DNA from 2 places in the Paenibacillus sp. FSL R7-277 genome. Region 1 is predicted to be linked to the other one. Evidence: predicted binding sites of a transcription regulator. Region 1 holds the regulator's gene; the other holds the start of a gene.
What was found. Region 1 encodes LexA, which represses DNA repair genes until DNA is damaged. Its sites were predicted from a motif close to CGAACATATGTTCG; they were not measured.
Positions count from the first base shown of each region.

Region 2: C173_RS15990 (putative DNA modification/repair radical SAM protein) is a predicted target of LexA. The motif match lies at 1,941-1,954, and genes of this name have one in related genera.

Region 1 is NZ_ASPX01000054.1:2,091-5,472, forward strand. It holds gene C173_RS16220 (hypothetical protein) at 1-72, shown strand, start outside; gene C173_RS16225 (DUF4359 domain-containing protein) at 88-447, shown strand; gene C173_RS16230 (hypothetical protein) at 539-760, shown strand; gene C173_RS16235 (hypothetical protein) at 877-1,095, shown strand; gene C173_RS16240 (L,D-transpeptidase) at 1,175-1,513, opposite strand; gene lexA (transcriptional repressor LexA) at 1,701-2,327, opposite strand; gene C173_RS32915 (LysM peptidoglycan-binding domain-containing protein) at 2,525-2,941, shown strand; gene C173_RS16255 (DUF896 domain-containing protein) at 3,051-3,260, shown strand; gene C173_RS16260 (hypothetical protein) at 3,308-3,382, shown strand, end outside.
Region 2 is NZ_ASPX01000045.1:103,228-106,609, reverse strand. It holds gene C173_RS16000 (glycoside hydrolase family 3 C-terminal domain-containing protein) at 1-1,332, opposite strand, end outside; gene C173_RS15995 (hypothetical protein) at 1,614-1,805, opposite strand; gene C173_RS15990 (putative DNA modification/repair radical SAM protein) at 1,999-3,309, shown strand; gene C173_RS15985 (TIGR03915 family putative DNA repair protein) at 3,309-3,382, shown strand, end outside.

The DNA of each region.
Region 1 (3,382 bases):
ATGCTGTTCGTGTACCGGATGATGTTGAATCCGCTGGGGGTCATGTTGCTAGAGATACTATATATTCTGTAGTAGAGGGGGAAAAGCATGAATTCGCGTTATGATACGCCAAGTCCTGCACGCAGAGTCCACAGGAGATCGGGCGGTAAGTCGTTACTGGTCCTTATCCTTGTTCTGATTGTGATGGCTGTTACGAATCCGGGAAAGGAAGCATTCAGTAAATATTCTGTAAAGAATCTGGAGAATACGCTTGATCAGGAAATAGGCGACGGAATTAGCAAAGTGGTGGCCCAGCCTGTAATTGAGTCTTTGACCGAGAGAGATAACTACTTTTTGTTCTCAGTATTCAGTGTACCAGACCTTAAGAATACCAATTTTTTTACCCGGGATGGCGGGGCCACGAAGAAGTATATCGGATTGTTCAAAATCCTTTTTATTAAGCTGTAAATATGGTTTACATATTGTTCCATGACCCGGTATAATTGAATAGATTCGAGACGGAATCTTTAATATGGTTGTGGAACAAGGAGGAACGAAGTTGAATACGGCTTATAAAGTACTGTCCAGTGATGCTGATCTATTCGCTGCTGCACTGGCACAGGTACAGGTCTACGTCGTTCAGCTGGTTGATGGCAAACCGCATGTGATTGCTGATTATGCCGGACCTGTACAGAAATGGACACCGGAGTACATTGTGCTGGCCGGAATGACTTATAGACGCGATGAATTTGAATTCCGGGTACGATTGAACAAAAAGTAATCAGATTCGCTGCCCACTACCTGCAGCTCTAACTAACATTACTGCCGAATCACACAATCTTTGGAGCCATTCTTGGCATCTCTTATACTATCCAAGTGTAAAAGAGAGGTGTAAAGATGAGCCAAAGAGAACGTAACCGGATTCGCAGAGCCATTAATGTCCTGCTGACACAGCGGGCAATTCTGCTGGAGAGACTGGAAGAAATCAATGAGAATCTGCGCAGAGTGCCTAGAGGTTCGCGGGCCAGAAGAGAACTGCTGGCAGCCAGAGAATCGATCCGCGAGGCCATCCGTTTGAATACGGTGGCTATCCGTCTGTTGAGAAGTGTGCTGTAGTCTGTATCCGCTCTAATTCATATGAATCACAAGAACCCTTGGGGCGCAATCTGGCGTCTCAAGGGTTTTTGTGACGTTCCTATTCCCGGATGGTAACACGGGTACCTATGGGAACGAGGGCGGCTAGAGCCAGAACATCTGCGTTATACATACGAATACAGCCGTGTGAGACCATGTGGCCAATGGAGGATGGGTCATTGGTTCCGTGGATGCCGTAATGCGGCTTGGACAGTCCCATCCAGAAGGCACCGAACGGGCCGCCTGGATGGGGCTGTTTGTTAATGATGGTGTATTCGCCTACCGGCGAGACGGTTAACATTTTGCCGATGCCGACAGGGAAGCCTCTGGTGACAACGTCATTATCCAGCAAATACAGCATGCGCTGTGACAGATCGACGATAATTCGGTAATTGGGCATACAGATCAGCACTCCTTTGTAACAGGATATGTGCGGAGCTATGCAGCGGTTCGCAGAAAAATGGCCATAAAGACGAATGCGAACAAATGTTTGTATACAGCTTTTTGGCCACTACACGAAGTAAAATGAACATAAAACAGGCTGCTTCGCATGGTGCGGAGCAGCCTGTTCTTAAGCGGGGAGTAGATTAGTGGATATCGCGGAATAATCCGATGACCCGGCCCAAAATCGTAACGCGGTTGAGGCGGAGAGGCTCGTACGCCGGATTCTCCGGCTGCAGCCTGATATGATCCCGTTCCTTGTAGAAGGTCTTGACAGTTGCTTCATCTTCTTCGGTCATCGCTACAACAATATCGCCGTTGTCGGCAGTCTGCTGCTGGCGCACGATGACATAATCCCCGTTCATAATTCCGGCATCTACCATACTGTCACCAAGAACAGATAGCATAAATACCTTGTTATCGCCTACATAATGAGCAGGCAATGGGAAGTAATCCTCAATATTCTCTGTAGCTGTAATAGGAACACCAGCTGTAACCTTACCCACGACCGGGATGCGGGTAACGGTCTGGACGAATTGATGCACATTCTCTGAATCTTCCTGGCCGAGTAATTCAATGGCACGCGGTTTCGTTGGGTCACGCCGGATCAGGCCCTTCTTCTCAAGCCGGTCCAAGTGACCATGCACGGTTGAGCTGGAGGCCAAGCCGACAGCCTCGCCAATCTCGCGGACGGACGGAGGATAACCCTTGCTGCGGACTTCATTACGTATAAATTCCAGGATCGCCAGCTGACGACTAGAAATCTTTGACATCGGAATCAACCCCATATACTATGTTTGGGAAAATTATAACATAGAACTTCCGTTCGTACAAACATAAGTTCTAAAATGAGGAAAATAAGAGAACGGAAATAAAGAGAACAAATGTTCCGAAAAAACTATTGATCGAAACACATGTTCGTGTTATATTATTTTCGAAAGCAAGAACATGTGTTTGGAGGATGATGATCATGTTAAAGTATAGTACATACAACAGCATCTACAATAATGAGGATATCAAGGTGTCCGCTCCCGGTAATCCAACTGCTCATAGTTATGTAACCAAGATCAAGGACGGTATTCTTCATAGTCTCGCTGCGCTCTCATCACTATTCCGTCAGGTCAGCCTGATGAAGCTGGTTCTGGTGCTGATGCTTGTTATTTCGGGATTCACTGTGGTGGGGAATGTTTTTGCCGGTTCGGTCTCGTCGATGAAGCCGGATAAGCGGATCGTAGTCGAACGCGGAGATACCTTATGGAGTATTGCGTTAAGCAACAAGCCTGAGGACATGAAGACTGCCGTATATATAGAAGGAATAATGAAGACGAATCATTTGGAGAACAGCGGCATTAAGGCCGGAGATATTCTGACTTTACCTTTATACTGAAGGAATATGTCAGACTAATGATCGACTGTGAGAGCTTTCAGGGGGTAGACCTTGACAAGCTCTTTTTCTCATGGCAAAGTTAAAATGAATTTAGAGGGAGGGAAACGTATTGAATATTGACGAATTGGTCGCACGCATCAATGAATTGGCACGCAAAGCTAAGAACGGCGGCCTGAATGACGAGGAACTGGCTGAACGTGCCAAGCTCCGCGAGATGTACCTGGGGAATATCCGCACTAACTTTCGGGCCCAGCTTGATACCATCGAAATTGTGGACAATCCGGAGCATGAAGAAGGCAATAACGGACTTAAGCATTAGCCTGTTGCCTTTTCATAGATAATACAGGATGACTAGGGGGAACTTACATGGCCCGTTCTTGGGAAAGAATGGTTCAACGCAACACGAAGCAAATTAACCAGCAAAGAAAGAAGCAGGGGAAG
Region 2 (3,382 bases), on a different contig from region 1:
GAAGCTCTCGGTAGGCGCCATGGCCTCTTGCAGCTGTTCCACGACCTTAAGCTCATCCAACACATAGCCTTCTTGTCCATCCAGAAGCACTGCTGATACCGCTTTGACGCTGGTTCCTGCATAGAAGCGGTAGGTTCCGGCTTCCAGCACATAAGCGGAAGCGTGCCCGGTCACTCCGGCGTCATCATAGGAAGCCATGGAATGGAGCGGGAAGCTTACAGTAAGACGCTGAGACTCGCCAGGCTCCAGCAGCTTAGTCTTAGCGAAGGCTGCCAGCGCTTTGGCCGGTTGACCCAGCTGTCCTTGCGGCGCTTCAACATACACCTGCACTACTTCTTTACCGGCATATACTGCTCCCGTATTCGTTACGGTGACGCCGATTTCAATCTGCGGCTCGCCCGCCTGGTTCACCAGCTTCGCTTCCTCCGGCTCCAGCTTGAAGGTCGTGTAAGAGATCCCGTAGCCGAATTCATACTGAACCTTATCGGGACAGAAGGTCTCGAAATAACGGTAGCCCACATAGATATCTTCCTCGTACAGGTTCTTGAACTCATTGCCGTAGTTGCGGGTCGACGGGTAATCCTCAATGGAATAAGCGATGGTGTCCGTCAGCTTGCCGCTTGGCGTAACCTCGCCGGCCAGAACATCGGCGATCGCGTGGCCGCCCTCCATGCCGCCATGCCAGGAATAGATCACTGCAGAGATAGGGTTCACATAAGCGGCGTCATTTACCCAGCTCATATCGATAATGTTGGATACGTTGAGCACCACAATCGTCTGTTCAAAATGAGCCGTAACCGAGACAAGCATCGCCTTCTCATCTTCCGTCAGCCGGTAGCTGCCTGCGGTATCGGCATTATCCTGATCCTCGCCCGCCGTACGTCCAATGACAACAACCGCTTTGGCTGACTGGCTTCTTGCCTGTTTCACCAGCTCGTCCGTAAGCGGCATTTCCTTCTGGTTCCACGGCTCCGCAGCCCATACCTTGCCGCCGTCATCGAACGGATTAAGCCCGATCCAAGCCTCGTAGGCTGCAGCCAGCTCTTCATTCACGCTAATGTTCTTCTTGCTGCGCAGTCCATCCAGCAGATTCGTCGTATATGCAACGTGAACGCTACCGCCCGATCCTGTACCGCTGCGGTAATAGTTCACCTGTATTCTGCCAAAAACAGCGACGCTCTCACCGTTACCCAGCGGAAGCACCTGTCCCTCATTCTTAAGCAGTACCGCACCCTCTGCGGCTACCGTCCGGCTAAATTCTGCAAAACCCTCTAACGGCACTCCAATGTTCTGTGTACTCAATTGGTTTCCTCCTGTATGTTCATTTCCCATGCTGTGGGTTGATTCTATAGATAACGCCCTCCCTGCAGGGAATATACGTTGCCTTGAATCTGTATGGTCCATCATATAGCATATCCTTCTAAGAATATAAGCTCCAGCCAGATTATTCAAGCACCGCTTGCCGGATCGCCGGGATGCACATCTGTCTGCATAAATTTTTCCAGCTAAAAAGACACCTCTAATAAAAAAGACACCTGTGCGGGCGTCTCTCAAGCCTGTTCCTATGCAATCCGCTCCGCCTGAAAGAGATACGGCCGGATCTTCTATTGATTTTATCTGCGGCGGCGGCCCTTCATCATGCGGTTGTACATAATAAGAGCGGCAACGATCATGCCCAGCATGGCTACACTGCCTGCCGATTCCTGCGACATGCCGAACATAAGGCAAATACTTGTCACTAACTGTCTTGTCAGCAGCGCAACCGCAATCAGCATGATGGGCCGCCATATGTTATATCCTCTCACTTCAGCAACACTCCTAACCGGGATTTCAATAACCGTATGATTCCTCATTCCATGAACCATCAGTTTCTATTATAGCACAAGAAGGAATGCGCATACATTTTACAGGCGGCCAAGAAGGGGGGTATACCTTTGACAAGAACGTATGTTCGATATATAATGCTCACATATGAGGGGGATTGAGACCGTGGATGTAATGGAGAAACTAGAGATTCTGACCGCTTCCGCCAAATACGATGTAGCGTGCACTTCAAGCGGTTCCGACCGCAAGGGCCAGGCCGGGGCGCTCGGCAACACCTCCGCGATGGGCATCTGCCACAGCTTCGCGGCGGACGGCCGCTGTATCTCGCTGCTGAAGGTGCTTATGACCAACGGCTGTGTATATGATTGTGCCTATTGCATTAACCGCAAATCTAACCCCATTCGCCGGGCAGCCTTCACCCCTGAAGAGATCGCAGATATCACCATGCAATTCTACCGCCGTAATTATATAGAGGGACTATTTCTTAGCTCAGGCATTATGCGCAATCCGGACTACACCACCGAGCAGCTGATCTCAGCGCTTGAGCTGCTGCGCAATGTCTATCATTTCAACGGTTATATTCATGTAAAAGCCATCCCCGGAGCAGACGAAGCCCTGCTGTCCAGACTTGGCCTGCTCGCCGACCGCATGAGCGTCAACATCGAGCTGCCCTCGCAGGAGAGTCTCGGACGGCTCGCCCCCGATAAGAGCAAGGTATCCATCCTGAAGCCGATGGGGCTAATTACCAGCCGGATCAAGGAGAACCGCTCCGATATCGTCCGGTATAATCATGCGCCCCGCTTCGCTCCGGCCGGACAGAGCACCCAGATGATCGTGGGGGCAACGCCGGATACCGATTACCAGATCCTTAATCTGACGGAAGGCTTATACCGCAAATACGCACTCAAGCGTGTATTTTTCTCGGCCTATACCCCTGTAGTAGAGGATTCCCTCCTGCCCGCTCTAGACACCAAGCCGCCTCTGCTGCGGGAACACCGGCTCTATCAAGCCGATTGGCTCCTGCGCTTCTACGGCTTCAAGGCGAATGAATTATTGGATGAGGCTGTGCCGAACTTCAACCCGCTGCTGGACCCCAAATGCAGCTGGGCCGTTAACCACCGGGAGCAGTTCCCCGTTGAGATCAACCGCGCCCCGTACGAAATGCTGCTGCGTGTACCCGGCATCGGCGTAAGAAGCGCACAGCGGATCGTGAAGGCCAGACGGGCCGGATCGCTCGATTTCCATGCGCTGAAGAAGCTGGGCGTGGTCATCAAGCGTGCCCAGTTCTTCATCACCTGTAAGGATAAGCCGCTGGAGGGGCTGAAGGTAAGCGAGCATACGCTGCTTCGCTCACTCATGTCCGGGGAGCAGCTCGCTCTCCAGCAGCCGCAGGTGGAGCAGCTCACGCTGTTCGACGACTTTAACCTCTCCACCTTGCCCGCCGCCGGGGACTGGAACAGCTTCAACAAGGGAGCGAAGGCCTGATGTTCAAGCCGTCCGCACTGGCGTACACCTATGACGGAAGCTTCGAGGGTCTGCTGTGCTGTGTATTTGAGAG